Regions from separate parts of the Paenibacillus sp. FSL H3-0333 genome, predicted to be linked through region 4. Evidence: a T-box and tRNA genes for the amino acid it is inferred to sense, from the RefSeq annotation. Region 4 holds a T-box; the other regions hold tRNA genes.
The links. The T-box of region 4 lies ahead of MHH78_RS19485 (alanine--tRNA ligase). A T-box ahead of a tRNA ligase gene usually reads a tRNA of that ligase, here a tRNA-Ala.

Region 1 (7,843 bases), 1.5 Mb from region 4:
TACCCGCCATAAAGCCGGCTACCTCTTTCGCTGACAGGGACTCGGAAGAGGCGCGCATGGAGGTGCGTACCCGCAGACCCAGCGACAGCAGGACGAACAGTTCCGCCGTCTCATCAGGATTAACGCTGTCTTTGATCACCCCGTACTTTTGCCCCGTGATAATCCACTGTCTGGAGACTGACACCGACCGCTCATGAAAATGCTCAAGCACCTCTGCTACCGCCGGTTCATTCTCCTTGCCCAGCAGATATAGGAGCACCTTGTTGGTCGCTTCATGGCTGTCTTCCAATCCGGCAAGACTTCTGGCGATGGCATGCATCGGCCCGTCGAAGCTTTTATCAATGCTGCCTCTTACTTCCTCCTCAAAACGATCATTCACAGCGTCAAGCCGCTCCTCCAGGACCCAGGCAAAAATCTCATCCTTGCTCTTCACATAATGAAATATCGCCCCCTTAGATAATTGCGACTGCTCCATAATATCCTTCAAGGTAATGGCATGACAGCTCTTGTCCCGCAGCAGCTCCTTGGTCCCCTCCAGCAGCTGCCGGATCGTCTGCTCCCGCCGGTCTGCGTTCTTCATCGCTATTCTCCTCTTCTGCCTTGCATAGTTTAGATTAGATTAAATTAGAATATGATTACTATTGATTATACATACCGACCATCGGTTTGTAAATTAGTGTGTAAATAAAAAAAGGCTCGGAATGTTCCGGATAACGTGGAGTAATTCCTCCATCATTTCTCCGGCTCCCGCCCCCGTAATTTTAATACCTGTCCGATCTGGATCTTATATCCAGTTACACCTCTTCATCCTCTTCGTCTTCATCATCAAAACCGCTATATTGATCCGGTGCCTCTCCCTCGATCTCCTTAATCATAGGCAGCTTCTGTCCCGGCTTCACTTCTGTCTCTCCCAGATATTGAACAATCATTCTCCACTCATCGCCATAATCGAATAAGAGGAGCAGCTAAGTTATCATTCAATTAAGGGAGGCCACTTAAGAATCAGGATTAGGACGTTAGCCTCTTGAATGCCAGCGATGCGTTCTTTTCTGCAGTTCAGTTATATTGCCATTCCCGGCACTCGATAAGAATTTTGTAATATCCAGCTTAAATTCAATTTCAATCTGATCTTTGAATACAGTTATCCTTTCAATGAGCCATCTCAACATAACTTTCTTTCTGTCATGGCTAGCTTCTTTATATTTTGGAATCCACTCCCTAATATTTTCAGACAATTCTTTAATTTCACTTAATTCTAGCTTTTTCGTCTGGAGCTGCTCCTCAAGCAATCTGACTTCCTGATCAAGTTTTTGCAGTTCCTTTTCTTTTTCCTCAATCATTTCATTTAATAGTTCAGGCTTGAAGGCACTCTTTCCCAAAATACTTTTTGTCACTTCTTTTTTTAGTGTGTTCAATTCATCATATTCGCTTGCCAACTCTTGGTTTTTTTTATCAAGGGTTTCTTTAATATCCTCATACTCCACTAGGTCGTAATCTCTGGCAAATTCTATGTAGTCTATCTTTTTCACAGATGCGAGATAATTATTGATAACAACAGCTACACTATCTTCAATTTTATTTTGTGCATAAATAGTCTGCCCCTTGCAATCAACCTTCCTTAACGCTTTACCAGAACATCGATAAACCGCTCGTTTCCACATTTGAATCGTACCATCAGCAAGGGTGTATTTTTTGGCATTATATGTTGTAGTCAAAGGGGAGCCACAATAACCACATTTTATAAATCCGACTAGGAGAAGGGGGCCTACCGAGGTGTTAATTCGTTCCCGACTATGGTCTTTAACTTGCTCTTTCGACCTAGAACTTCTTAATAATTGGATATTATCAAAGTCATCTTCATCGATAATTACCAATTGAAGTTGTTGTTTTTCGGGCATCGTCCATTCCGCTCTGCCTTTAGTCTCAAAAATTCCTTCAACCGATTTACGTTTTCCATAGGCCGGATAGCCTTTGTACACAGGATTTCTTAGAATAAAGTTCACAGCAGCAGTGTTCCATTTACCTCCGGTAGCAGTGGGGATTGTATTTTCATTAAGAAACTTAGCGATTCGATTACTTCCAAAACCCTCTTTTATCACCATATTGAACATCTGTCTGACAACAGCTGCCTGTTCTTCATTGATCTGCAGCTTCATCAGCTCTTTTCCTTTCTTATTTTTAATTCCTGAAGGTGTTAATCTGTACCCGAATGGAGCAGTGCCACCTCTAAAAGCACCATCTTCAGCCATTTGTGTATGTTTTTCATCAACGCGTATCGAAGTTTTTTGGGATTCGTTATTTGATTGCCAAAATCTTAGGAAGTTTGTAACGTCGTGTCCTTCCTCTGTGAATTCTTGTTGACCTTCTTTTACTGACCAAACTTCAATTCCTTTTGAGTTGAACCATTCTAATAATAGCGGAGTTTCATATGTCCTTCTTCCTAATCTGTCGAACATAAAACAAAGCAATACATCAAAGTGGCTATTTTCTGCATCATATTTAGCACGTTGAATTTCATCTCTGTCCTCAATCGCTGTCTTATATCCAGAAACGCCTTTCTCTGTATACTCCTTTACCAACACCCAACCCTTACTATTAATGAATTCCTGACAAGCCCTACGTTGCAAAGGAATATCATTACCTTCAAGTTGACCCTTAGTTGATACTCTATAAAATGCTGCGACCCGCTTTTTAATCCCCATATCGAAAGACCTCCAATCAGTCGTATATACTACCATATATTAAACCTAATTATTCTTTTTGTAAATAATGTTGACTGAGAATTATATTTATGATATATTATTTCTTGTGAGAAAAACGAATGGGGAATTAGTTCAGTGGGAGAACGCTTCGCTGGCAGCGAAGAGGTCAGGGGTTCGAATCCCCTATTCTCCACCATTCCATGGACTCTTAGCTCAGTTGGTAGAGCAGTAGACTCTTAATCTATTTGTCCAGGGTTCGAGCCCCTGAGAGTCCATCACATTATGAAAGACCCTGATGAGGGTCTTTTTTTTGTTCAAATTATAGCCCCCATCCGTCCTATTCATTCAATAAAGCTACTCAAAAAGGCGCCCATCGGCTCATTCACCAATAAGCACCTTGTATATTTGTGTAGCTGTCCCGTAGACCGCAGAGCTAGCCTCGCTCCCCTATAAGAACTATTACTCCCTCCACCTACAGCCCGTCCAGCTCCTCCGTGTTCTTGGACAGCAGTCCCTTCAGTTCCTTCATGAACATGTTAATGTCCTTGAACTGGCGGTACACGGACGCGAAGCGGACGTAGGCTACCTCGTCGACAGGGTAGAGCTGCTCCATGACCAGCTCGCCGATCTGGCGGCTCTCGATCTCGGCGAGGGCGATGCCGCGCAGGCTTTTCTCCACCTCAGATACGATGACCTCCAGACGCTCTACAGGGACCGGACGCTTCTCGCAGGCACGGATCAGGCCACGGAGGATTTTGTCACGGCTGAACTCTTCACGGCTGCCGCCTTTTTTGATCACAATCAGGGGGGTCTCTTCAATCATCTCGAAGGTGGTGAAACGGCGGCTGCACAGCTCGCATTCCCGCCTGCGGCGGATGGACTTATTCTCATTGGCCGGGCGCGAGTCCAAGACTTTGGTGTTGGTGTGGTCGCAGTAAGGACATTTCATAAGCTTCTTCACTTCCTCATCATTAGAATGGTCAGGCCCCGCCCCTTGATACACAAGGGCTATGCGGGCATCATTTAATTTCCAGAAAACACCGTTTATTTGTTGTTATGAATCTGACATGTCCGGCACATAATACAGTTACCAACCGATAGGAGGTGAACAGCAATGAGCCAAAATAACAACTCCAATAACCTGGTAGCTCCAAACTCACGCGGTGCCTTGGAACAACTGAAATATGAAGTTGCCCAGGAACTAGGTATCACCCTCTCCCCAGACGGATACCAAGGCAATAAAACTTCTTACGAAAACGGTTCGATCGGTGGTTACATCACTAAACGTCTTGTAACCCTGGCTGAACAGCAATTGGCAGGTCAGTACAAATAATAACCTGCTAAGCGCAACATAAGCTTGCCTAAGAAGTATCGAACGGCCTCCGGCCGTTTGATGCTTCTTTTTACATAACAGCAGCAGAAGTAACAAGCACCCTAGAACTCACTGTAGAGCTCGGTGTATTGATCATAATAATAAATTACACGCTGCACGTAGTGACGCGTCTCACCGAACGGAATGTCCTTCACAGAGGCTTCTGTTCCGTCCCATTGCCCTTCATCCAACCAGCTCTGCACCTTACCAGGCCCGGCATTATAGGCGGCTATGACCGCTATACGGTTGCCGTCGAACTGCTTGGACAGCGTAGACAAATACCAGGTGCCCAGTTCAATATTGGAGGAGGGCTCTTGCTTCAGCCGCTCCAGCGACACGTCGGGGAGCTTGGCCTTTTCGAGCGCCCACTTGGCGGTATCCGGCATGAGCTGCATGAGCCCCAGTGCGCCTTTTTTGGATTCGCGGCCGGTCTTATAATTGGTCTCCACACGGATGATGGACGCCACCAGGAACGGGTCCATCTCATACGTCTGGCTGTGCTGGCGGATCTCTGCTTTATAATAAATGGGATAAAACCATGACATCCAGTTGGAGCCGAGAAACAGAATCGCGGTGAAGCCGATGAACAGCAGCAGCAGGACTCTTTTTTTGCGCAGCCACTTCATCATATCAGGCCCAGCCTGTCCCACAGACGGGCAACCTGAAGCTCGGCAGACTCAGGATCACCACTGTTGTCAATCACATAATTCGCTTTCCTGCGCTTGAGTTCAATATCCATCTGGGACCTCAACCGGTCCTCAGCCTGTTCCAGCTTCATTCCGCTGCGCTCCATGAGGCGGGCTAACTGCACCCTCCTCGGAACATAGACCACAATAATCTGATCAAACAAGGAATCCAGCTCTGATTCGTAGAGCAGCGGAATGTCCACAATGACCAGCCGTTGCGGATTCTCCTGTTCAAGCGCATACATTCTGTCCTTGATCTCCCTGCGTATTGCCGGATGGGTCAGGTTATTCAAAGTCTGGAGCGCCTCCGGGTCCCGGAAGACAATCTCGCCAAGACCTGCCCGGTCCAGCGAACCGTCAGGCAGCAGAATGCGGTCTCCAAAAGCCTCCACCGCCGCCGCCAGCACCGGGTGCCCGGGGAGCATCACCTCTCTGGCGATGACATCGGCATCCACCAGCGCAGCTCCCTTGCGGACAAACAGTGCAGACACGGTGCTTTTTCCCGAAGCGATGCCTCCGGTTAAGCCTATAATCATGTACTCACCTCATAATAACTTCATTATACCCATTACAATTAATAATATCGCGGGCAGCGCAGCGGCATGCTTCATCCAGTAGCTGCCTGATAATCTCAGTCCTGTCTTCATCCCCATCAGCAGAAAGGTCCCGCTGAATACAGCGATCATCAGCGAGGTGGACCACGGGCTGAATCCGAGTAGTGCCGCACCGAGGCCGGCACCGAAGGCATCCAGCGACAACGCGATCCCCAGAATCATGGCTTCCATGGAGGAGATGCTCCCCGAGGCATCCATATCCGCAGAAGATGGTGTGCGGAGAATCTGTATAACCACGCCCAGATGGCGAAGCTCCAGCGAGAATACGGCCGGCTTCAGCTCTGTCTCAGCAAGTTGTGCGGCAGCAGCCGTCTCCTGCCTGGTCTCCTGCCCGGAATTGCCCTTATCGGCTGCCGACGCAGGCTCTTCCTGCTCCTTCTCCTTCTGTGTCAGCATCTGGAACAGGGACCAGCAGCCCATTAAGACGAGAATAACCGCTCCGACACTGGAAGCGGCATTCGGGGAGACTACCTTTGCCAGCAGCACGCCGACCTGCATAGAACCATAAATGACGACCCCTGAACAGAGCGAGATAATGATAATGGAGAGCAGGGGAATTTTCATTTTACGCAGTCCATATGTAATGCCTACACCAAATCCATCCAGACTAAGCGCAAACGCAAGCAACAGCAGTGACAACAATGGGCTAAGCACCCGCAATCCCTCCCGTGAAGAACCGGAGCCGGAGCTCCGTTTCGCCATAATCAGCAATCTTCACACATTATATGGGCGGGACGGGCAGGAAGTGCCTGCCTTTATACATAACGGTTGTAACTCAGGTGTAACTAGCCCGGAAACGGGCTGTAAATGCAGCGCTGACTCTAAATAAAAATCACAGAATCAATACAGGTACCGGCTGGCAATTGGGACAATAATGCGTCCCCCGTCCGCCGACTACGCTCTTCTCAATCAGCGTGCCGCAGGTGGCACACGGCTGATCCTTGCGTCCGTAGATCTTGTGCTGATCCTGGTAACTCCCGCTCTCCCCCTGGCCGTTGACATACGACTTCACCGAGGAGCCTCCGGCATTCACCGCTTCCGTCAGTGTTGCGACGATAGCATGATGCAGTCTGGCCAACTGTTCCTCCGTGAGGGACTTCGCGGTCTCCTCCGGGTGGATCCCTGCACGGTGTAGGGACTCATCTACATAAATATTGCCGATACCTACTATATATTCCTGATTGAGCAGCAGCGGCTTGATCTTGGTGCTCCGCTTGGCGACAATCTCCTTGAACCGCTCCAGCGTGAAATCGGCATCCAGCGGCTCCTGCCCCAGCTTGTTCAGCGGCTTCAGCTGCAGATCCTCTCCCGGCTGGAACAGATGCATCGTCCCGAATTGGCGCACATCCGTATAACGCAGCTCCGTCCCATCTGTGAAATGGAAAATAACATGCGTATGCTTGTCCAGCAGCTCGCCCTCACGGTACACTCCGTAACGGCCCTCCATCCGCAGATGGGAGACCATCACCAGCCCGTCAAAGACGAAACGCAGAAACTTGCCTCTGCGTTCAACTGTAACCACACTATGGCCGGCCAGCATATGGGCAAAGGCCTGAATATCATCCGGGCGCTGAATAATCCGCGGCAGCCGGACGGTGACATGCTCTATCTGCTTGCCTGTAATTAACTCATTAAGTGTTCTTCTGACTGTTTCGACTTCCGGTAATTCCGGCATCATGGCTCACCTCCACTCCATTATACCGGATATCTGCCATGTGCGGGGAGCCTATTTCGCTTCGTACCAGTTGCTGCCATAACTTACCTCTGCCTTCAGCGGAACAGACAGCTGCAACGCTCCGGCCATCACCTCGGGCAGAAGCTGCTTCATTTGCTCCAGCTCCTCCTCCGGCACCTCAAACACTAACTCATCGTGTACCTGGAGCAGCATCCGGCTCTTCAGGCCGCGCTCATGCAACGCCTTGTCCATATGAACCATGGCCAGCTTGATAATATCCGCAGCGGTTCCCTGAATCGGCGTATTCATCGCCGTACGTTCTGCGAAGGAACGCAGATTGAAGTTCTTCGCATTGATCTCAGGCAGATAACGGCGGCGCTCCAGCAGCGTAGTGACATATCCCTGCTTCCGGGCCTCGACCACGATATCATCCATGTAACGGCGCACACCCTGGAATACCTCGAAATACTGCTCAATGAACCGGGCTGCTTCCTTACGGGGAATATTCAGGTTCTGCGACAGGCCGTAATCGCTGATGCCATACACAATGCCGAAGTTAACCGCCTTGGCGGAGCGGCGCATATTGCTGTCCACACTCTCCGCAGAGACGCCGAATACATCCATGGCGGTCTTAGTATGAATATCCATATCCTCGACAAAAGCTTCCTTCATCCGCTCATCGCCCGAGATATGCGCCAGCACACGCAGCTCGATCTGCGAGTAATCCGCCGCCAGAATCGACCAGCCCGGCTCGGAAGGCACGAATACCTTACGGATCTTGCGGCCCTCTTCGA
Region 2 (7,843 bases), 3.9 Mb from region 4:
GTAGGCGATCCGGCAGTGAATGCAGCCGCACCTGCAGCTGCGAATGGTTCTCCGCAGGTACAGTCCGGTGAGCTGGATCAGCTCAGAGCGCAGATTGCCGCGCTGGAGAAGAAGCTGGAGCAGGCTATTCAAGCTGGCGGGGTTACCGGCGGCGGGCGTGAGCAGGCAGCGCAGCGCACTGCCCCGCCAAGCGCTCCGCGCGTATCCTCGGCCTCTAAGCTTCCCCCGCAGCTGGATAAGTTTATTGCGGGTAAGGACAGTCCTGATTTTAGCGCGGTCTATAAGCAGTGGAGTCTTGTTCTTCAGGGTGTGAAGGAAGAGAAGGTCACGGTACATGCGTGGTTTGTGGACGGTGAGCCGGTGGCGGTGATGGAAGATGCCGTGCTGGTTGCTTTTAAGAATACCATTCACCGGGATACTACCGAGAAGCCTGCGAACCGGCAGGTCATCGAGAACGTAATGAACGCCAAGCTGGGTAAGCCATTCCGGCTGGTAACTATGATGATGCGTGACTGGAATGAAGCTGCGACGAAATCCGCGGCTTCGGCCGGAACAGAGGAGCTGCGTCTGGAGCATGAGCACGAGAGCGGCGAAGGCAAGTCCGAACCATGGATTGATGAGGCGATCCAGCTCTTTGGAGAAGACCTTGTTGTCATAAAAGAATAAGGATTCAGCTATCAGCGCGAAGATGCGCATCCCAAAGGAGAGATGATCTATGAATAATATGAACCAAATGATGAAGCAGGTTAAAAAAATGCAGGAGCAGATGCTCAAAGCCCAGGAAGAGCTGGGCAGTAAGACGATTGAAGGTTCTTCCGGCGGCGGCGTGGTTACCGTTCAGGTGAACGGACACAAGAAATTGCTGTCCATTCAGATCAAACCGGAGGTTGTAGATCCGGAGGATATCGAAATGCTGCAGGATCTGGTGATCACTGCTGTTAATGATGCTCTTACCCAGGCAGAAGAGTTGGCGAACAACGATATGGGTAAATTCACAGGCGGAATGAAGATTCCTGGCTTGTTCTAGGCTTACTCCACTCCCTGCCAAAGGAGAACCGATACTTTGTATTATCCAGAACCGCTAGCCAAGCTAATAGAAGCTTTTACACGTTTGCCCGGGATTGGCCCGAAGACAGCTGCCCGGCTGGCCTTTCATGTACTGAACATGAAGGAGGACGAGGTGATTGATTTCGCCAAAGCCCTAGTCAGCGTCAAACGTAATCTTCATTATTGCTCGGTCTGCTGCAACATAACGGATACCGACCCGTGCCGGATCTGCCAGGACAAAACCCGCGATGCTTCGGTAATCTGTGTGGTTCAGGACTCGAAGGATCTGGTGGCTATCGAACGCACCAAGGAATTTGACGGCTATTATCATGTGCTCCAGGGTGCAATCTCGCCGATGGAAGGCATAGGGCCGGATGATATCAGGCTGAAGGAGCTGCTGACCAGACTCAGCGATGAGCGGGTGAAGGAGCTGATTATGGCTACCAACCCCAACATTGAAGGGGAAGCCACCGCCATGTATATCTCGCGTCTTGTCCGTCCCTTTGAGATCAAGATCACCAGGATAGCCCATGGCTTGCCTGTAGGCGGCGATCTTGAGTATGCAGACGAGGTAACCCTGTCGAAGGCGCTGGAAGGCCGTCGTGAGCTGTTCTGAGTGCTTTGCAGTTGTATTATAAGTGTAGGGAGCCCTCGGGCTCCTTTTTTATTTCCCGGAGAGCCGCTGATATTCTGCTAAAAGTTCTACTAAGCCCCTTCTCCCGGTTCTAAGTTTGTCCCTATTCCGATATGTATGAGATTAACGGGTGTGAATCACCGGTTGCATCTGCAGTTATTCATATATCTTAGGAGGGATTGCAATGGGTTGGTGGAGTACCAAGTGGCTGAGCGGGAATACGGATAAGGAAAAGGCAGTGCAGACGGAAGAGGAATGGGGGACAGTATACCAGGAGGTACGTAAAGCGCAGTCTGAATGGGAGCGGGCTTACCTGATGTTTGATGAGGCTCTGGGCCAGGATCAGATTGACTATGCAATCTATATCCTGGAGGCGGCTGAGCGTAAATATCAGATACACCTTAAGGATGCCAAGCGGCTGGGGCTTAACCGGAGCCAGCTGCAAGTATGAACAGACTGAGTCAGCGAGGAGGAGAACAATGCTAAGAACTGTTGCAATGGGTGTGCTGATTATATCTGCAGCGCTGCTGGTCCTGATTGTATTCAGGAAAAGACTGGGCTGGGCTTGGTTGAGTGTATTTGGAACCCATCTTATATTGGCGGCGCTCGGGATTTATATCGTTAATTTCTCAGGAGTTGTAAGCGATCTGCACATTCCGCTTAACCCTACAACCATAGGTGCTGTAACCATTCTTGGGCTGCCGGGAGTGGCGTTGTTATTGGGATTAAAATTAACTTTGTTTTAGAGGTTGACGAAGGCTCCTGATTCATGATACATTAAGTCTCGGCCCTTTGGACAGGAGATCTTCGGATCACTTGCTGGAAGCTAAAGCGAAAAAAGAAATTAAAAAAACGCTTGACTAAAACAAGGGTGCTGTGATATATTATAAAGGTCGCTGCTGAGACAAACATCAACGACAAAAGATGAGATATTGATCTTTGAAAACTGAACAACGAGTGAGTGGGAAATCACTTCGGTGAGATCCAAATTAGAGAATATAACAATTCTCGTCAGATGTTTCAAAATGAGCAATCGCTCTTTCTAAATACCAATTTGGAGAGTTTGATCCTGGCTCAGGACGAACGCTGGCGGCATGCCTAATACATGCAAGTCGAGCGGAGTTTGAAAGGAAGCTTGCTTGCTTTCAAACTTAGCGGCGGACGGGTGAGTAACACGTAGGCAACCTGCCCTCAAGCCTGGGATAACTACCGGAAACGGTAGCTAATACCGGATAATTTCTTTTTTCTCCTGAGAGAAGAATGAAAGGCGGAGCAATCTGCTGCTTGGGGATGGGCCTGCGGCGCATTAGCTAGTTGGTGGGGTAACGGCCCACCAAGGCGACGATGCGTAGCCGACCTGAGAGGGTGAACGGCCACACTGGGACTGAGACACGGCCCAGACTCCTACGGGAGGCAGCAGTAGGGAATCTTCCGCAATGGGCGCAAGCCTGACGGAGCAATGCCGCGTGAGTGATGAAGGTTTTCGGATCGTAAAGCTCTGTTGCCAGGGAAGAACGTCCGGTAGAGTAACTGCTACCGGAGTGACGGTACCTGAGAAGAAAGCCCCGGCTAACTACGTGCCAGCAGCCGCGGTAATACGTAGGGGGCAAGCGTTGTCCGGAATTATTGGGCGTAAAGCGCGCGCAGGCGGTTATTTAAGTCTGGTGTTTAAACCTTGGGCTCAACCTGAGGTCGCACTGGAAACTGGGTGACTTGAGTACAGAAGAGGAAAGTGGAATTCCACGTGTAGCGGTGAAATGCGTAGATATGTGGAGGAACACCAGTGGCGAAGGCGACTTTCTGGGCTGTAACTGACGCTGAGGCGCGAAAGCGTGGGGAGCAAACAGGATTAGATACCCTGGTAGTCCACGCCGTAAACGATGAGTGCTAGGTGTTAGGGGTTTCGATACCCTTGGTGCCGAAGTTAACACAGTAAGCACTCCGCCTGGGGAGTACGGTCGCAAGACTGAAACTCAAAGGAATTGACGGGGACCCGCACAAGCAGTGGAGTATGTGGTTTAATTCGAAGCAACGCGAAGAACCTTACCAGGTCTTGACATCCAACTAACGAAGCAGAGATGCATCAGGTGCCCTTCGGGGAAAGTTGAGACAGGTGGTGCATGGTTGTCGTCAGCTCGTGTCGTGAGATGTTGGGTTAAGTCCCGCAACGAGCGCAACCCTTGACTTTAGTTGCCAGCAGGTTGAGCTGGGCACTCTAGAGTGACTGCCGGTGACAAACCGGAGGAAGGTGGGGATGACGTCAAATCATCATGCCCCTTATGACCTGGGCTACACACGTACTACAATGGCCGGTACAACGGGAAGCGAAGCCGCGAGGTGGAGCCAATCCCAGCAAAGCCGGTCTCAGTTCGGATTGCAGGCTGCAACTCGCCTGCATGAAGTCGGAATTGCTAGTAATCGCGGATCAGCATGCCGCGGTGAATACGTTCCCGGGTCTTGTACACACCGCCCGTCACACCACGAGAGTTTACAACACCCGAAGTCGGTGGGGTAACCCGCAAGGGAGCCAGCCGCCGAAGGTGGGGTAGATGATTGGGGTGAAGTCGTAACAAGGTAGCCGTATCGGAAGGTGCGGCTGGATCACCTCCTTTCTATGGAGAATCGTCTTCTGCAATGAAGACATTCAAATCGGAAGCTTAGCTTCCACAATAGAACCTTCGGGTTCGGACACTCACTCGTGTTCAGTTTTGAAAGAGCAAGTCTCTTTCGTATGCGTTTGGTGGCGATAGCGGAGGGGTTCCACACGTACCCATCCCGAACACGACCGTTAAGCCCTCCAGCGCCGATGGTACTTGGACCGAAGGGTCCTGGGAGAGTAGGACGCCGCCAAGCGAACAATCAATTCATTGATTGCTTCACTACTGTAAGTTTTGTTATATGGGCTTTTAGCTCAGTTGGTTAGAGCGCACCTCTGATAAGGGTGAGGTCGGTGGTTCGAGTCCACCAAGGCCCACCATATAACAATCTGAAATTGAATAGCAAGTACCGGGGTCCCCGAAAAGTAATCGGAATTAACCTCGAAGCTACATCTCGCTTTTTGGGGTGATTATATGGGGCCATAGCTCAGCTGGGAGAGCGCCTGCCTTGCAAGCAGGAGGTCAGCGGTTCGATCCCGCTTGGCTCCACCAAAACTTCTTTACAACAGTATATGCACATCGTCTGTTATTCCGAACATCACAGTCGTGTTTGTTTCATAATAACAGCAACTTGATCCTTGAAAACTGGATACCGAAACGAATTTGCGTTTTAGAACATTCCTTTAAGCTGAACTTGTGTAAACAAGTTTTGAATTAATGGCGATGCTAAGCGATTTTCCTAACGGAAAACGCATTGGTTAAGCTACTAAGAGCACACGGAGGATGCCTAGGCGCCAGGAGCCGACGAAGGACGTGGCGAACAACGAAACTGCCTCGGGGAGCTGTAAGCAAGCTTTGATCCGGGGGTGTCCGAATGGGGAAACCCAGCTGTGGTAATTCGCAGTTACTCGTATCTGAATACATAGGATACGCAGAGGCAGACCAGGGGAACTGAAACATCTAAGTACCCTGAGGAAGAGAAAACAATAGTGATTCCGTCAGTAGCGGCGAGCGAACGCGGAACAGCCTAAACCAAGGGGCTTGCCTCTTGGGGTTGTGGGACGTCTCACATGGAGTTACAAAGGAATATGGTAGGCGAAGAGGTCTGGAAAGGCCCGCGATAGAGGTAAAAGCCCTGTAGCCCAAACTGTGTTCTCTCCGAGACGGATCCCGAGTAGTGCGGGGCACGTGAAACCCCGTATGAATCCAGCAGGACCATCTGCTAAGGCTAAATACTACCTGGCGACCGATAGTGAAACAGTACCGTGAGGGAAAGGTGAAAAGCACCCCGGAAGGGGAGTGAAATAGAACCTGAAACCGTGTGCTTACAAAAAGTCAGAGCCCTCTTTATGGGTGATGGCGTGCCTTTTGTAGAATGAACCGGCGAGTTACGTTTAACATGCAAGGTTAAGGTGAGAAGCCGGAGCCGCAGCGAAAGCGAGTCTGAATAGGGCGACTGAGTATGTGGACGTAGACCCGAAACCGTGTGATCTACCCCTGTCCAGGGTGAAGGTGCGGTAACACGCACTGGAGGCCCGAACCCACGCATGTTGAAAAATGCGGGGATGAGGTGGGGGTAGCGGAGAAATTCCAATCGAACTCGGAGATAGCTGGTTCTCCCCGAAATAGCTTTAGGGCTAGCCTCGGTGAATGGAGTGGTGGAGGTAGAGCACTGATTGGGTGCGGGGCCCGCAAGGGTTACCAAGCTCAGTCAAACTCCGAATGCCATTTACTTCTTGCCGGGAGTCAGACAGTGAGTGCTAAGATCCATTGTCAAAAGGGAAACAGCCCAGACCATCAGCTAAGGTCCCCAAGTGTGTGTTAAGTGGGAAAGGATGTGGAGTTGCACAGACAACCAGGATGTTGGCTTAGAAGCAGCCACCATTGAAAGAGTGCGTAATAGCTCACTGGTCGAGTGACTCTGCGCCGAAAATGTAACGGGGCTAAACACACCACCGAAGCTATGGCTAGATGCTTTGCATCTGGGGTAGGGGAGCGTTGTATATACGTTGAAGGTGTACCGTAAGGAGCGCTGGAGAGTATACAAGTGAGAATGCCGGTATGAGTAACGAAAAGATCAGTGAGAATCTGATCCGCCGAAAGCCCAAGGTTTCCTGAGGAAGGCTCGTCCGCTCAGGGTAAGTCGGGACCTAAGGCGAGGCCGACAGGCGTAGTCGAAGGACAACAGTTTGAAATTACTGTACCACCGTAATCCGCTATGAGCGATGGGGTGACGCAGGAGGGTAGTGACGCGGACTGATGGATGTCCGTCTAAGCAGTGAGGCTGGTGTGTAGGCAAATCCGCACATCATTAAGGCTGGGCTGTGATGGGGAGCGAAAATTATAGTAGCGAAGGTCATGATCTCACACTGCCAAGAAAAGCCTCTAGTCAGGAGAAGGTGCCCGTACCGCAAACCGACACAGGTAGGCGAGAAGAGAATTCTAAGGCGCGCGGAAGAACTCTCGTTAAGGAACTCGGCAAAATGACCCCGTAACTTCGGGAGAAGGGGTGCCTCGGTAGGGTGAATAGCCCGAGGGGGCCGCAGTGAAAAGGCCCAAGCGACTGTTTAGCAAAAACACAGGTCTGTGCGAAGCCGTAAGGCGAAGTATACGGGCTGACGCCTGCCCGGTGCTGGAAGGTTAAGGGGAGCGGTTAGGACTTAGTCCGAAGCTGTGAACCGAAGCCCCAGTAAACGGCGGCCGTAACTATAACGGTCCTAAGGTAGCGAAATTCCTTGTCAGGTAAATTCTGACCCGCACGAATGGCGTAACGACTTGGGCGCTGTCTCAACGAGAGATCCGGTGAAATTTTAATACCTGTGAAGATGCAGGTTACCCGCGACAAGACGGAAAGACCCCATGGAGCTTTACTGCAGCTTGATATTGAATTTGGGTACGATCTGTACAGGATAGGTGGGAGCCGGTGAGAGCGGAGCGCAAGCTTCGCTGGAGGCGCCGTTGGGATACCACCCTGATCGTATCTAGGTTCTAACCTAGTGCCCTTAGCGGGTACGGGGACCGTGTCAGGCGGGCAGTTTGACTGGGGCGGTCGCCTCCTAAAGAGTAACGGAGGCGTTCAAAGGTTCCCTCAGAATGGTTGGAAATCATTCGCAGAGTGCAAAGGCATAAGGGAGCTTGACTGCGAGACCTACAAGTCGAGCAGGGACGAAAGTCGGACTTAGTGATCCGGTGGTACCGCATGGAAGGGCCATCGCTCAACGGATAAAAGCTACCCTGGGGATAACAGGCTTATCTCCCCCAAGAGTCCACATCGACGGGGAGGTTTGGCACCTCGATGTCGGCTCATCGCATCCTGGGGCTGAAGTAGGTCCCAAGGGTTGGGCTGTTCGCCCATTAAAGCGGTACGCGAGCTGGGTTCAGAACGTCGTGAGACAGTTCGGTCCCTATCTGTCGTGGGCGCAGGAAATTTGAGAGGAGCTGTCCTTAGTACGAGAGGACCGGGATGGACGTACCGCTGGTGCATCAGTTGTTCCGCCAGGAGCATGGCTGAGTAGCTACGTACGGACGGGATAAGCGCTGAAAGCATCTAAGCGTGAAGCCCCCC
Region 3 (7,843 bases), 2.9 Mb from region 4:
CTACCGCTGAGCCACGTCCGCAAATAAGTGGTGCGCGTGAAGGGACTTGAACCCCCACGTCTTACGACGCCAGATCCTAAGTCTGGTGCGTCTGCCATTCCGCCACACGCGCATGAATCAATAAAAGTGAGCCATGAAGGACTCGAACCTTCGACACCCTGATTAAAAGTCAGGTGCTCTACCAACTGAGCTAATGGCTCATATTTGGCAGGGGATATAGGATTCGAACCTATGATGACGGAGTCAGAGTCCGTTGCCTTACCACTTGGCGAATCCCCTACAATAGATACCTATATAATGCCCACAATCTCCCTCAAATATCAAGAACATTATGGTGGAGGCTGAGGGGTTCGAACCCCCGACCCTCTGCTTGTAAGGCAGATGCTCTCCCAGCTGAGCTAAGCCTCCATATGTATGGTGACTAATAAGGGTACTAGTTAAAAATGGTGACCCGTATGGGATACTCTTCACTCCATTACGAGATTGCGAAGTATTCCTTACGATGCCTATGCTTCAACGAACCCAGGGAATTCTCATCCCATAAAAAATGGTGACCCGTATGGGATTCGAACCCATGTTACCTCCGTGAAAGGGAGGTGTCTTAACCCCTTGACCAACGGGCCTTAAAAAATTTGTGGAGCTCTCAACCGGATTCGAACCGGTGACCTCTTCCTTACCATGGAAGCACTCTACCTGCTGAGCTATGAGAGCATGGCTCCCCGAACAGGACTCGAACCTGTGACAACTCGATTAACAGTCGAGTGCTCTACCAACTGAGCTATCAGGGAATATTGTCCGCTTGGCAACGTCCTACTCTCCCAGGACCCTTCGGTCCAAGTACCATCGGCGCTGGAGGGCTTAACGGTCGTGTTCGGGATGGGTACGTGTGGAACCCCTCCGCTATCGCCACCAAACGGGCATTTACAGCGTAAATGCTTCAGGAATTTGATTCCTGAAAACTGAATCCGAAACGAATCTGCGTGTTAAAAGTTTGGATAAGCCCTCGACCGATTAGTATTGGTCAGCTCCATGCATTGCTGCACTTCCACCTCCAACCTATCTACCTCGTCGTCTTCAAGGGGTCTTACATGTTGGGAAATCTCATCTTGAGGGGGGCTTCACGCTTAGATGCTTTCAGCGCTTATCCCGTCCGTACGTAGCTACTCAGCCATGCTCCTGGCGGAACAACTGATGCACCAGCGGTACGTCCATCCCGGTCCTCTCGTACTAAGGACAGCTCCTCTCAAATTTCCTGCGCCCACGACAGATAGGGACCGAACTGTCTCACGACGTTCTGAACCCAGCTCGCGTACCGCTTTAATGGGCGAACAGCCCAACCCTTGGGACCTACTTCAGCCCCAGGATGCGATGAGCCGACATCGAGGTGCCAAACCTCCCCGTCGATGTGGACTCTTGGGGGAGATAAGCCTGTTATCCCCAGGGTAGCTTTTATCCGTTGAGCGATGGCCCTTCCATGCGGTACCACCGGATCACTAAGTCCGACTTTCGTCCCTGCTCGACTTGTAGGTCTCGCAGTCAAGCTCCCTTATGCCTTTGCACTCTGCGAATGATTTCCAACCATTCTGAGGGAACCTTTGAACGCCTCCGTTACTCTTTAGGAGGCGACCGCCCCAGTCAAACTGCCCGCCTGACACGGTCCCCGTACCCGATGAGGGCACTAGGTTAGAACCTAGATACGATCAGGGTGGTATCCCAACGGCGCCTCCGCAGAAGCTTGCGCTCCTGCCTCCACGGCTCCCACCTATCCTGTACAGATCGTACCCAAATTCAATATCAAGCTGCAGTAAAGCTCCATGGGGTCTTTCCGTCTTGTCGCGGGTAACCTGCATCTTCACAGGTATTAAAATTTCACCGGATCTCTCGTTGAGACAGCGCCCAAGTCGTTACGCCATTCGTGCGGGTCAGAATTTACCTGACAAGGAATTTCGCTACCTTAGGACCGTTATAGTTACGGCCGCCGTTTACTGGGGCTTCGGTTCACAGCTTCGGATTGCTCCTAACCGCTCCCCTTAACCTTCCAGCACCGGGCAGGCGTCAGCCCGTATACTTCGCCTTACGGCTTCGCACAGACCTGTGTTTTTGCTAAACAGTCGCTTGGGCCTTTTCACTGCGGCCCCCTCGGGCTATTCACCCTACCGAGGCACCCCTTCTCCCGAAGTTACGGGGTCATTTTGCCGAGTTCCTTAACGAGAGTTCTTCCGCGCGCCTTAGAATTCTCTTCTCGCCTACCTGTGTCGGTTTGCGGTACGGGCACCTTCTCCTGACTAGAGGCTTTTCTTGGCAGTGTGAGATCATGACCTTCGCTACTATAATTTTCGCTCCCCATCACAGCCCAGCCTTACGATGTGCGGATTTGCCTACACACCAGCCTCACTGCTTAGACGGACATCCATCAGTCCGCGTCACTACCCTCCTGCGTCACCCCATCGCTCATAGCGGATTACGGTGGTACAGTAATTTCAAACTGTTGTCCTTCGACTACGCCTGTCGGCCTCGCCTTAGGTCCCGACTTACCCTGAGCGGACGAGCCTTCCTCAGGAAACCTTGGGCTTTCGGCGGATCAGATTCTCACTGATCTTTTCGTTACTCATACCGGCATTCTCACTTGTATACTCTCCAGCGCTCCTTACGGTACACCTTCAACGTATATACAACGCTCCCCTACCCCAGATGCAAAGCATCTAGCCATAGCTTCGGTGGTGTGTTTAGCCCCGTTACATTTTCGGCGCAGAGTCACTCGACCAGTGAGCTATTACGCACTCTTTCAATGGTGGCTGCTTCTAAGCCAACATCCTGGTTGTCTGTGCAACTCCACATCCTTTCCCACTTAACACACACTTGGGGACCTTAGCTGATGGTCTGGGCTGTTTCCCTTTTGACAATGGATCTTAGCACTCACTGTCTGACTCCCGGCAAGAAGTAAATGGCATTCGGAGTTTGACTGAGCTTGGTAACCCTTGCGGGCCCCGCACCCAATCAGTGCTCTACCTCCACCACTCCATTCACCGAGGCTAGCCCTAAAGCTATTTCGGGGAGAACCAGCTATCTCCGAGTTCGATTGGAATTTCTCCGCTACCCCCACCTCATCCCCGCATTTTTCAACATGCGTGGGTTCGGGCCTCCAGTGCGTGTTACCGCACCTTCACCCTGGACAGGGGTAGATCACACGGTTTCGGGTCTACGTCCACATACTCAGTCGCCCTATTCAGACTCGCTTTCGCTGCGGCTCCGGCTTCTCACCTTAACCTTGCATGTTAAACGTAACTCGCCGGTTCATTCTACAAAAGGCACGCCATCACCCATAGAAAGGGCTCTGACTTTTTGTAAGCACACGGTTTCAGGTTCTATTTCACTCCCCTTCCGGGGTGCTTTTCACCTTTCCCTCACGGTACTGTTTCACTATCGGTCGCCAGGTAGTATTTAGCCTTAGCAGATGGTCCTGCTGGATTCATACGGGGTTTCACGTGCCCCGCACTACTCGGGATCCGTCTCGGAGAGAACACAGTTTGGGCTACAGGGCTTTTACCTCTATCGCGGGCCTTTCCAGACCTCTTCGCCTACCATATTCCTTTGTAACTCCATGTGAGACGTCCCACAACCCCAAGAGGCAAGCCCCTTGGTTTAGGCTGTTCCGCGTTCGCTCGCCGCTACTGACGGAATCACTATTGTTTTCTCTTCCTCAGGGTACTTAGATGTTTCAGTTCCCCTGGTCTGCCTCTGCGTATCCTATGTATTCAGATACGAGTAACTGCGAATTACCACAGCTGGGTTTCCCCATTCGGACACCCCCGGATCAAAGCTTGCTTACAGCTCCCCGAGGCAGTTTCGTTGTTCGCCACGTCCTTCGTCGGCTCCTGGCGCCTAGGCATCCTCCGTGTGCTCTTAGTAGCTTAACCAATGTGTTTTCCCTAAGGAAAATCGCTAGTATCGCCATTAATATGAAACTTGTTTACACAAGTTCAGCTTAAAGGAATGTTCTAAAACGCAAATTCGTTTCGGTATCCAGTTTTCAAGGATCAAGTTGTTGCATATACTGTTGTAAAGAATAATTGGTGGAGCCAAGCGGGATCGAACCGCTGACCTCCTGCTTGCAAGGCAGGCGCTCTCCCAGCTGAGCTATGGCCCCAAAGTAAGTATTCAATTGAAGTGTTATATGGTGGGCCTTGGTGGACTCGAACCACCGACCTCACCCTTATCAGAGGTGCGCTCTAACCAACTGAGCTAAAAGCCCATATAACAAAACTTGCAGTAGTGAAGCAATCAATGAATTGATTGTTCGCTTGGCGGCGTCCTACTCTCCCAGGACCCTTCGGTCCAAGTACCATCGGCGCTGGAGGGCTTAACGGTCGTGTTCGGGATGGGTACGTGTGGAACCCCTCCGCTATCGCCACCAAACGCATACGAAAGAGACTTGCTCTTTCAAAACTGAACACGAGTGAGTGTCCGAACCCGAAGGTTCTATTGTGGAAGCAAAGCTTCCGATTTGAATGTCTTCATTGCAGAAGACGATTCTCCATAGAAAGGAGGTGATCCAGCCGCACCTTCCGATACGGCTACCTTGTTACGACTTCACCCCAATCATCTACCCCACCTTCGGCGGCTGGCTCCCTTGCGGGTTACCCCACCGACTTCGGGTGTTGTAAACTCTCGTGGTGTGACGGGCGGTGTGTACAAGACCCGGGAACGTATTCACCGCGGCATGCTGATCCGCGATTACTAGCAATTCCGACTTCATGCAGGCGAGTTGCAGCCTGCAATCCGAACTGAGACCGGCTTTGCTGGGATTGGCTCCACCTCGCGGCTTCGCTTCCCGTTGTACCGGCCATTGTAGTACGTGTGTAGCCCAGGTCATAAGGGGCATGATGATTTGACGTCATCCCCACCTTCCTCCGGTTTGTCACCGGCAGTCACTCTAGAGTGCCCAGCTCAACCTGCTGGCAACTAAAGTCAAGGGTTGCGCTCGTTGCGGGACTTAACCCAACATCTCACGACACGAGCTGACGACAACCATGCACCACCTGTCTCAACTTTCCCCGAAGGGCACCTGATGCATCTCTGCTTCGTTAGTTGGATGTCAAGACCTGGTAAGGTTCTTCGCGTTGCTTCGAATTAAACCACATACTCCACTGCTTGTGCGGGTCCCCGTCAATTCCTTTGAGTTTCAGTCTTGCGACCGTACTCCCCAGGCGGAGTGCTTACTGTGTTAACTTCGGCACCAAGGGTATCGAAACCCCTAACACCTAGCACTCATCGTTTACGGCGTGGACTACCAGGGTATCTAATCCTGTTTGCTCCCCACGCTTTCGCGCCTCAGCGTCAGTTACAGCCCAGAAAGTCGCCTTCGCCACTGGTGTTCCTCCACATATCTACGCATTTCACCGCTACACGTGGAATTCCACTTTCCTCTTCTGTACTCAAGTCACCCAGTTTCCAGTGCGACCTCAGGTTGAGCCCAAGGTTTAAACACCAGACTTAAATAACCGCCTGCGCGCGCTTTACGCCCAATAATTCCGGACAACGCTTGCCCCCTACGTATTACCGCGGCTGCTGGCACGTAGTTAGCCGGGGCTTTCTTCTCAGGTACCGTCACTCCGGTAGCAGTTACTCTACCGGACGTTCTTCCCTGGCAACAGAGCTTTACGATCCGAAAACCTTCATCACTCACGCGGCATTGCTCCGTCAGGCTTGCGCCCATTGCGGAAGATTCCCTACTGCTGCCTCCCGTAGGAGTCTGGGCCGTGTCTCAGTCCCAGTGTGGCCGTTCACCCTCTCAGGTCGGCTACGCATCGTCGCCTTGGTGGGCCGTTACCCCACCAACTAGCTAATGCGCCGCAGGCCCATCCCCAAGCAGCAGATTGCTCCGCCTTTCATTCTTCTCTCAGGAGAAAAAAGAAATTATCCGGTATTAGCTACCGTTTCCGGTAGTTATCCCAGGCTTGAGGGCAGGTTGCCTACGTGTTACTCACCCGTCCGCCGCTAAGTTTGAAAGGAAGCAAGCTTCCTTTCAAACTCCGCTCGACTTGCATGTATTAGGCATGCCGCCAGCGTTCGTCCTGAGCCAGGATCAAACTCTCCAAATTGGTATTTAGAAAGAGCGATTGCTCATTTTGAAACATCTGACGAGAATTTACATTCTCATTTTTGGATCTCACCGAAGTGATTTCCCACTCACTCGTTGTTCAGTTTTCAAAGATCAATGTCTCATTTTAGCTCTTCACCGCATCTCAGCGGCGACCTTCATAATATATCATAGTGTTTCGTTGTTTGGCAAGCTTTTTTTTGAAAAAGTTATTTTTCATTATTTCTTGCCTGCGTCTTCTCTTTAAACATTCAAAAGGAGCGCGAGATATAATGTATCATGTCGGCTCCCTTTTCGTCAAGCTATTCCATTCATTTTATTTATTCCGGTTATCAGCCCGCTCCAATACTAGTGCTTGAACTGAGAAGAACGTCCACCCCACGCATACTTAGACAGCTCTTTCTGTGGAGCAAATCGTGCATACATACGGAAAACTGTTTTATATCGATTGGCAATCGCATGCCTAATGTTCTGATCTAAACGCTGGTCACTCATATCCAGCAGCATCTCATCCAGCTCTTTACGCAAAACATAGTCCAGCTCCTTGCATTCCTTCTCATTGAATAACATCCCTAACATATGCTTGGCCTCCTTCATGAAATTCATAGTTATCCAAAATCATCAAACGCCATTTCATCTCAATCAAAAAGCCATTTGATGTGGGAAGCTCTATTGAAGTGCTTACACTAAATTAACCGGAGTATTGAACCTATAACCAATATCATAAGAAAATTCCATTTTAGGACTCCCTATATTCAACCTGGCAGGAGATCCAAATGTTCCGGCTTTACTGTTATGCACAATTCCCCAGAATTTTATGATAAAAGCCAAAATGTAATTGTGCTCTCGATGATTGCTGCAACAAATAACAAAATCACAATCCAGACTGAAGCGGTGAAGGTCTGCCGCATAAAGGCCTGCCAGTTCACTGGCTCTTCCCCGCTCCGCTTCATCGCTCCAAAGAGTGCAGAGAGCACCTTACTGCCGAACTTTAGCCCAAAGGCGCAGGCAATGATGATAGCCGGAATCTCAATGATGCCATGCGGCAGCAGTCCTTTTACAATCAGCGTGAACAGATCCTGTCCCTGTATCGCGGACAAATGAATCAGATAGCCGATAACCGCACCGTTGATGAGCAGGAAGAATGCCGGCAAGAGGCCGAATAAGGCGCCCAGATAAATGATGACTACGCTTTTGATACTATTGTTCAGAAAAATGAATACAAAAAAGCTCCACTGCGGATTGGACGACTCTCTAAGGTTCCCGCTAATCTTACTGATCCCCTTCAATTGCTCATTCAGCAGCTGCTGAAGACTACCTGTGCCGAGCCAGCCCAAGATTCCCCCCGCTATGAACAGGATTGTGGCCATTAGGAGCGCGGTGCGAATTGTCCTTAGATCCTTGATAAATGTATTAAAAGATAACATGCGTACCTCCTGATTTGGATTCTGCCGAATTGCATTTCGTATGGATTGATTCATATCTGAGGTCATAAGCGCCCTGTACGAGCATACATTTAGAACAAACAAGCATTTCGCATGGGAGAGGAGCGCTGACATTATGAATTCTTTTTATGTATTTAGCGGCAAAAAGATCAAACGGTTCCTGTACATTTTTGCTGCTGCGCTTCTTACCGCCGGCGTTGTCTATGTGGAGAGGGGCAATATCACCGTATTCTCTGAAGCTGCCCCTTCTGCCATTTACAGTGTGCCGACGGAAAAGAAGCTGATCGCCTTGACCTTC
Region 4 (7,843 bases):
GTCCCTGGATGTACCGATAACCGGCCGGGCCACTCAGGCCTCTCGTGAATCCCCCTACTTGGCGATTCGTCTAGATATAGAGGCCAGCCAAATTGTTCAGATCCTGAAGGAGACGGAATTACTTCAAGGCAGAACCAATAGATATCACAGAGGGCTATTCGTAGGTACAATGAATAATGCTCTCCTCGATGCAGCCGTCAGACTGGTAGGCCTGTTAGAGACACCGAAGGACATTCCGGCACTGGCGCCCCTCGTCATACGTGAGATTTATTACAGACTCCTTAGCGATGATCAAGGGGATGTGTTCAAGCAGATTGCCATGGCTGGAAGCAACTACGCCTCCATTGCCAAGGTGGTCGAGCGGATCAAGAGGGAATACAACCAGCCGCTTCGCATCGAAGAATTAGCCGAACTGGCGAACATGAGCTCCTCCTCATTGTATCGTCACTTCAAAGAAGTGACCGCCATGACTCCGGTACAGTATCAGAAGCAAATTCGACTGCAGGAAGCGCGCCGTCGCTTGTTAACCGAATCTACCCATGTGGCAGATATCGCATTCGAGGTAGGCTATGAGAGCCCTTCCCAATTCAGCCGTGAATATGCGCGCCTGTTCGGCTTCTCTCCGATGAGTGATATCAAGCAGTTCATCAAATAAGATCAGTCTGCCCGGTAGTTTAACGCCGGAGTCAGTCTGCACCTTTATTTATTCGGAAAATCAACTAAACAAAAGCGCTAACACTGTTCCGTCATAAAGGAAATCATCCTCACCAAGCGTGTCCAATGCATGTCAAATATTAGTAATCACAGCCATATGACTCATAATCATTTCGGCGGCCCGCTTATAACCGCCGGACTGCCTTAAAGATTCACCGATGAGGCAAGCCTGCTGTTTATATAATGGATTGCTTAGGACTTCTAACAATGCCTCTCTCATATCCGTTGCACTGAGGTTAAGTTTATTTAAAGTGATACCCGCCCCCAACTCCTGTACCCGATTGGCTACAAGAGGCTGATCCGACGTTAATGGAATCATTACCAACGGAACGTTGTAATATAGCGCCTCACTCGTACTATTCATTCCGGCATGTGTAATAAAAACATCCGTATGCTGTAGCATATGGAGCTGTGCAACGTATGGCATGACGATAAAATTAGGAGGAATTTGATCAGCCAGCGGCTCCATATCCGTGTATCTTCCTGAAGATAGAACCACATTCACCGGCATATCCCCAAATGCTTCAAAGCAAAGCCGATAGAAATCCAAGTTTTTATTTAAAATAGTACCCATAGCAATGTACACGGTATGGGGGTAACGTTCACGAAGCAGCTCAAACGGGAAGATCTCAGCATCTTGACGCGGTATGATCGAAGGACCTGTGAAAATAAAACGATTGTCCAGTTTTTCTGCATGTGGCTGAAAATAACGGCTTGTATACACAAGCTTTAACCGGCCTGTATGTGCCGGAATCTCTTCCATGGACGGAAGACTCACTTGATACTCTTGCGCTAACTCCCGTGTTATCTTCATCGTAGCCTCATACAGCTCCTTCGTATTCGTATCCATCTCCTGCTCTTTCATGCCTCCGCCAGTCCCCAACGGATCAACGAAAGCAAAGGAAGCAATCGAACATACCGCGGGAATCCCTAGCTTTTCTGCAAGAATAGTCCCTCCCCAGCCCATCAGTGAATCAAAGATCAAATAATCGAACTTTTGATTGCCAATCACTCGAAACACCTCGGGTATAATCCTCTGAATGATACCGCCTACCATCATATAAATGAACTGATAAGGATGATTGTACTCCAGCGGTTTCAACACGGGATCATGAGAAAAGGCATCTTGCGGAAATGGATAGGTTATGAGCAGGGCTCCGGTTTGTTCAATTCGGGAGCGATACTCCTCCACGCATACATAGACAACTTCCTCTCCACTGTCAATCAACTGGGTAACTAATCCTAACGACGGATTCACATGGCCTTCAGCCGGAGTAATGACCACTAATACACGTGCCATTGTATCTACCTCCCAATGCAATTTATCCTCCGTTCTTCGTGATGTATTTAGCTACACGATGGTCATCCGTTACATGGGAAGGTTCTCTTTCGACTGGCTGATCGGATGATGGTCTTGATGAACGAGTTCGGTGATTCGTAAAGATGCGAAGAAACTTAATAAGACCCATAGTAATTGGAGTGTTAGCACGATCACCACTCCTGTCGATATGCCCCACTGTAAAGTTTCGGACAAGGCGATTAGAGCGCCGCCCACTCCTATACTTACACCCATATAGAAGGAATCCACAAATTGCAGATTCGAAGATATTTCTCCCTCTTTCCCGGGCGCCGCATGTTGTAGAGCAATGGCTGCGGTCGTAGGATTAGCCAATCCAACACCGAAGCCGGTAATCATTTGCGAGAGCAGGATGAGTATGATTCCACCTTCCGAGAGCATAAGGGCCAGAATCACAAGTACAGTCCCAGCGATCATAATCCCGATACCTGACATAACTCTGTGCTTTCGGCCACGACCTTGATCCCGTACATCAAGCTTCGCCTGCAGCCACGCTGCGGCGGACCAGCTCAGAGAACCTGCTGCTACAATGAGGCCGGCAAGATCTGCTGATACCCCCTTTACTTCGGTTAGTGCCAAAATCACAAAACTCTCCGTTGTAAAATAACAAGCTACATACAGCCCCCTGGAAACCAATGTAGCAGGCAATCCTTTTTTTACCGCAAAAGTGCCCTTAGGCAGAAGTATCCGCATGGGTGGGATCATGACGATTAAACCACCCAGAGTCAGTACAATTCCTGTCCAATCGGTTATCATACCGAGTCCTGTGAGTAATAGCCCCGTTCCAATGGCAAGCACGATCGCGTGAAGAGTCTTCGAGTGTGCTTTTTGCGCCGGACCCGTCAGCGCCTGCCGAAGTTGCAGTTCACGGAAAGAGCGGAATGTGAGGCTCAATGCCAAGCCTATCAGGGGTAAAACAATCCAGAAAACAAATCGCCATGACATATAGGAGGCAATTAGGCCTGCCAGGTAAGGTCCTATTAAGGAAGGCAGAACAAATGCCATGGAGAATGCTGCTAAAATCTGAGTACGCAAAGCATCCGAATAATGCAACGTCACACAGGTGTAAATGCATGTGATCAGAGCTCCCGCTCCAAAGCCTTGAAGGGCTCTTCCTGCAATAAGCATGTGCATATCCAAGGAAACAGCCGCAACCACGGTTCCCAGCACAAAAATACTAAACGACACGAGCAAGGAGATGAAAACGCCGCGCTTGTCAACCAGTTGCCCTATAACCAAGGTTCCAATAAGCTGGGATAACAAAAATGCGCTGAAAATCCAACCGTATAAATGAATACCCTGCAAGCTTTGTGCCATTGTCGCAGCAATTGTCGTAATAGCCAGCCCCTCGAAAGCTACGGTGGTTAGAACCAGCATAATACCAATCGTTAACGCTCTGTGCTGCCTATCAAAAATTCCAATCTGATTGTTGTTTGTCTCCTACACCTCCATAATAGATTTTTTATGGAAAATTTAGCCTTATTTATGATCTAAATATATATTAGCCAGTTCACTTTGTAAAGTCTAATGTTTAAAAAGTCCTCCTTTAATCCTTCTGACTCCAGCAGCAGAAGATTGTTCTTTTGTAATACGGAACGTTCCTAAGTTTGTGGTATCTTCTACATGAGGACCTCCACATACTTCCCGGCTCCATACTTTCCCTTCGTGATCTTGGATGGTATACACCTTAACGATTTCCGGATATTTATCCCAAAAGTTTCCTTCCACATTACTTTCTTTGGCTTCAAGTTTAGGCAGCTCTGAAATAGAGGTAACTGCTCTGGATGAAATTGCATCATTCACATACTTCTCCACCTTAGCTATTTGCTCGAGGGTAAGTTTTTCATCATGGTTGAAGTCAAACCGTAATCGTTCAGAAGTAATATTACTTCCTTGTTGGTGAACATGATCACCTAGAACTTCCCTTAACCCCGCAAGTAGCAAATGAGATACCGTGTGCAGCGCGGTTGTTTCTGCGGAATGTTCAGCTAAGCCACCTTTAAATTTACCTGCAGAAGCAGTTCTGCTCATTTCAATATGTTTCTTTGCCGCCTCTGTATAAGACGCCTTGTCCTCCATGCTATATCCACTTTCCATTAGAAACTCTTCCGTCAACTCCAAAGGAAACCCATAGGTTTCGTAAAAATAAAAGGCATCTGCACCCGTAACGTTCCCCTTATTCTTTAGATGTTTTTGGATTTCAACTTCTCCTTGCTGTAACGTTCTATAGAAAAGACTTTCTTCCTTATTTACGATTTCGATTACTTTCTTTTTATTGCGGATCAAATCTTCATAAGCTGTTGCTTCATCGATATAAACTTCAGACAACTGACCCACAAAGCTTCCTTGTATCCCTATTTTTTTACCTGCACGAATTGCCCTTCTTAATAGCCTTCTTGTTATATACCCTGCATCACTATTTGCTGGCTCTGCACCGTCATTAATGAGAAACGTAGCCGCTCTCACATGATCCAGTATGATTCTAAAGGACTTTAGATCGTCAGCATAGGACTTCCCGCTTAGCTCCATCAACTTGTTCTTGGGATTAAGGAAGAAAGCCGTATTATAAATATCCTTGTCCCCGTTAAGGGCTGTAGCCACCCTTTCTAATCCGCCTCCATAATCCAGATTGGGATTTTGCATTTTTACGAATCCTGTCTCTCCTTTTGTGTAACACATAAATACGTTGTTCCCAATTTCCAGGAATCTGTCGCTTTCAGAAGCAGGATGATCCAGTGGATCACCGCTTGGGTCAAGATCATAAAACATTTCACTATCGGGTCCACCCGGTTCACCAACCGGCATATGGAGAGGACTTCCGGCCCGGCTCCACCAGTTTTCTTTTTCATCGTATAAAAATATTTTCCCGCCTCTAGATGCCCCGTATTGCCAGGGATCATCTTCAATGATGGGTTCTATCCCAACGGATTTGAATTTTGCTGACCAGAGCCCAATGGCTTCCGTATCTTTCGGTATGTTCAGTTCATCACTTCCTGCGAAAGCACTGATATACAGCCTGCCCGGATCCATTCCTAATTCCATGATCTGCCAATGCCAAATAGCGTCGATTTGCTTTTGCTTATAGTGTTGTTCATTTGCCTTGAACTCCCACCGGCCTATCATTTCGAAAAATGTCAGATGCGACGTATCTCCTACTTCCTCAATATCCACTGTCCTTAAGCACTTCTGAATATTAGCAATCTCATTGCCGATCGGATGCTTTTCCCCCAATAAATAGGGAACCATCGGCTGCATTCCACTTCCTGTAAACAACGTTGAAGGATCATTTTCCGGTAACAAGCTAGAAGAAGGCACTTGGCTAGCCCCTATTCTTTTCATAAAATCAACATAGGATTGTCTCAACTCATCTGGTGTCATTCTAAACCCTCCATCAAATATTAATTATGCTTAAAACAAAAAAGCCCTAAGCTGACATGTTTCTTGTCAACTTAGGGCGAACGATTATGTCCGTGTTACCACCTAACTTCAGATTGCTCTGCGCTCTATCAGTACGGGATTGCTCCGATACTGTTTCCTGAATAACGGTGGAACTCCGTTGAAGCCTACTAAGATTCCTCTGTTCGGTCCACAGCTCCGAGACTGCTTCACTATTAGATCAATGAAGATTCGCACCAACCATCTTCTCTCTGTGAGATCCTTAATAGTTACTATTTCTCATCATAGCCTTTTCGTTTTAAGTTAAAGCTATGCTAGCACAATCAGCTTGCTTCGTCAAATAAAAAGTTACCTGGAGCCGGCGCTTACCATTTGTTTGATCTGCACACGACCTGCCTGTAATAAAGCATCACTGAACTTCTCATCACTAACTGCCCTTGCCAGTGCCACAGTACCCACCATACTGCTCACCAACGCATAACCATTAGAGGGATCGATCCCAGCCATATTTGTAATAAACGCGATGAAACGTTGCAGCTCTTGTGTGTACGCTTGCCTAATATTTTCCGGTAGCTGGGCAACCTCTCCTGATAAAGCAGGTAAGATACAACCGGCTTCCATCTGATCCCGATGCAGAGGGCTTAAGTAAAAATCAATGACGGCCTCAATCGACGTCTGATCTTCATCTTTATTTTGGTCTGCAATTCTCTGAAGTGTGTCGATGGTGTCACTAATTGCGAAATGACAGGTCTCCATCACAAGCTGATCTTTATTTGCAAAATGGGAGTAAAATCCTCCGTGCGTCAGTCCAGCACCTTTCATAATATGTGGAAGACTAATATTCCGCACGCCGTGGGTGCGAAATGCTTTGGCTGCGCTGGTAATAATATGGCTTCGAACTTTGAGCTTGTGTCCTTTCGGATAAGGCATCCTGCTCTCTCCCTTTTGTATAAGTCTGTATTTATGAATGTTTGTGAACTACCATCCACCTAAGAGGTGGCGGCTTCTTGGTCAATGAAGCTACTGCTCCAAGTTTACCCAAGCTCAAAGGCTAGTCCCTAGCCCAATCATTGCAATATCACATTGCTAGTTTCAGTAGGTTTTGAGCAGCGTTTACATCGCGATCATGATGCACGTTACATTCTGGACAAGTCCACTCTCGCAAGGCGAGATTCTTCACCTCTGCGTTCTTATAACCGCAACAGGAGCAAAGCTGACTGCTTGCATAGTGCTTAGGGGCAATAATAAGTTCTCTGCCATACCATTGAGCCTTATATTCAAGCATCGAACGGAACTTACTCCAAGATACCTCGCTAATCGCTTTTGCAAGTTTGTGATTCTGCATCATATTCTTTACACGTAAGTCTTCCATCACGATGACTTGGTTTTCGTTTATCATTTTGGTAGACGTTTTATGCAAGAAGTCTTTACGCTGATTTGCTATTTTTTCATGTAGCTTGGCAACTTTCAGCCTAGCCTTATGACGGTTATGGCTTCCCTTCTTCTTCCGCGATACATCCTTTTGCAGCTTCGCTAATCGCTTTTCAGACGTACGCAAGTATTTAGGATTGGATATGATTTCGCCATTTGAAGTCATAGCAAAGTCTTTCAGCCCAAGATCAACGCCAATCTTCGTATGCATTTTGGGCAACTGGACGATATCCGTTTCAACCAATACGGAAGCATAATACTTTCCCGTTGGTGTTTTTGAAATCGTGCATGATTTGATCAGCCCCACGAATGGGCGGTGCAGCTTGATTTTGATGCTAGTTTTTAGCTTTGGAATCTTGAGATATCCATCCTCTATAGCCACTGTTCCATTTTGGTTATTCGTTGTGAAGCTATGATTATTCGTCTTCTTGCTCTTGAATTTAGGAAATCCCGTTTTCTTATCCCGAAAAAAATTCTTATAAGCCTTGTCTAAATTCAGTTGTGTATTCGCTAAGGCAAGGCTATCGACTTCTTTCAGCCAGTCGAATTCCTTTTTGTATTGTGCGGGTGTATTCTTGAGTATCGTTTCCGTTTGCTTGTAATGTTCAATTTTATCTGCAAGCATTCTGTTGTAGATGAAGCGAACGCATCCGAACACTTTAGCGAAGTAGTGTTGTTGCCCATGGCTTGGATAGATACGGTATTTGTAGGCTTTCAGCAATGGCGATCACCCTTTCACACCTTGGTTTTCGATGTATTTTTGAATGACGTCTATTGGCGCTCCACCCGTTGTAAGCAAGCAATAGGAGCGTGACCAAAAAGCCTCTTTCCAAAGTGATTTTCGAAGGGTAGGAAACTCCTTCTTGATCAGCCTAGATGATGCACTCTTATAAGCGTTGAGAAATTTAGAAATGTCGGTATTAGGATGAGTTTTCATTAGGATGT

Region 1: it has a tRNA-Ala gene. The T-box ahead of MHH78_RS19485 (alanine--tRNA ligase) is inferred to sense a tRNA for this amino acid. The anticodon was not compared.
Region 2: it has a tRNA-Ala gene. The T-box ahead of MHH78_RS19485 (alanine--tRNA ligase) is inferred to sense a tRNA for this amino acid. The anticodon was not compared.
Region 3: it has a tRNA-Ala gene. The T-box ahead of MHH78_RS19485 (alanine--tRNA ligase) is inferred to sense a tRNA for this amino acid. The anticodon was not compared.

What each region holds. Positions count from the first base shown of each region.
Region 1 is NZ_JBBODG010000001.1:5,858,659-5,866,501, forward strand. It holds gene MHH78_RS25915 (TetR/AcrR family transcriptional regulator) at 1-580, opposite strand, end outside; gene MHH78_RS25920 (hypothetical protein) at 795-929, opposite strand; gene MHH78_RS25925 (recombinase family protein) at 1,017-2,702, opposite strand; tRNA gene MHH78_RS25930 (tRNA-Ala) at 2,824-2,898, shown strand; tRNA gene MHH78_RS25935 (tRNA-Lys) at 2,905-2,977, shown strand; gene nrdR (transcriptional regulator NrdR) at 3,175-3,651, opposite strand; gene MHH78_RS25945 (alpha/beta-type small acid-soluble spore protein) at 3,817-4,035, shown strand; gene MHH78_RS25950 (lytic transglycosylase domain-containing protein) at 4,137-4,700, opposite strand; gene coaE (dephospho-CoA kinase) at 4,700-5,296, opposite strand; gene MHH78_RS25960 (manganese efflux pump) at 5,306-6,028, opposite strand; gene mutM (DNA-formamidopyrimidine glycosylase) at 6,207-7,049, opposite strand; gene polA (DNA polymerase I) at 7,101-7,843, opposite strand, start outside.
Region 2 is NZ_JBBODG010000001.1:423,359-431,201, reverse strand. It holds gene dnaX (DNA polymerase III subunit gamma/tau) at 1-666, shown strand, start outside; gene MHH78_RS01855 (YbaB/EbfC family nucleoid-associated protein) at 716-1,027, shown strand; gene recR (recombination mediator RecR) at 1,064-1,663, shown strand; gene MHH78_RS01845 (DUF2508 family protein) at 1,866-2,132, shown strand; gene MHH78_RS01840 (pro-sigmaK processing inhibitor BofA family protein) at 2,161-2,427, shown strand; rRNA gene MHH78_RS01835 (16S ribosomal RNA) at 2,733-4,293, shown strand; rRNA gene rrf (5S ribosomal RNA) at 4,418-4,534, shown strand; tRNA gene MHH78_RS01825 (tRNA-Ile) at 4,582-4,658, shown strand; tRNA gene MHH78_RS01820 (tRNA-Ala) at 4,755-4,830, shown strand; rRNA gene MHH78_RS01815 (23S ribosomal RNA) at 5,035-7,843, shown strand, end outside.
Region 3 is NZ_JBBODG010000001.1:1,385,017-1,392,859, reverse strand. It holds tRNA gene MHH78_RS06280 (tRNA-Gly) at 1-21, opposite strand, end outside; tRNA gene MHH78_RS06275 (tRNA-Leu) at 29-112, opposite strand; tRNA gene MHH78_RS06270 (tRNA-Lys) at 128-200, opposite strand; tRNA gene MHH78_RS06265 (tRNA-Gln) at 206-279, opposite strand; tRNA gene MHH78_RS06260 (tRNA-Val) at 333-408, opposite strand; tRNA gene MHH78_RS06255 (tRNA-Glu) at 549-623, opposite strand; tRNA gene MHH78_RS06250 (tRNA-Thr) at 636-711, opposite strand; tRNA gene MHH78_RS06245 (tRNA-Asn) at 713-788, opposite strand; rRNA gene rrf (5S ribosomal RNA) at 798-914, opposite strand; rRNA gene MHH78_RS06235 (23S ribosomal RNA) at 992-3,917, opposite strand; tRNA gene MHH78_RS06230 (tRNA-Ala) at 4,072-4,147, opposite strand; tRNA gene MHH78_RS06225 (tRNA-Ile) at 4,176-4,252, opposite strand; rRNA gene rrf (5S ribosomal RNA) at 4,300-4,416, opposite strand; rRNA gene MHH78_RS06215 (16S ribosomal RNA) at 4,541-6,101, opposite strand; gene MHH78_RS06210 (hypothetical protein) at 6,449-6,679, opposite strand; gene MHH78_RS06205 (stage II sporulation protein M) at 6,916-7,527, opposite strand; gene pdaB (polysaccharide deacetylase family sporulation protein PdaB) at 7,661-7,843, shown strand, end outside.
Region 4 is NZ_JBBODG010000001.1:4,312,038-4,319,880, forward strand. It holds gene MHH78_RS19470 (AraC family transcriptional regulator) at 1-655, shown strand, start outside; gene MHH78_RS19475 (macrolide family glycosyltransferase) at 788-2,014, opposite strand; gene MHH78_RS19480 (MFS transporter) at 2,084-3,448, opposite strand; gene MHH78_RS19485 (alanine--tRNA ligase) at 3,596-5,449, opposite strand; T-box leader at 5,519-5,762, opposite strand; gene MHH78_RS19490 (TetR/AcrR family transcriptional regulator) at 5,816-6,397, opposite strand; gene tnpB (IS200/IS605 family element RNA-guided endonuclease TnpB) at 6,546-7,619, opposite strand; gene tnpA (IS200/IS605 family transposase) at 7,626-7,843, opposite strand, start outside.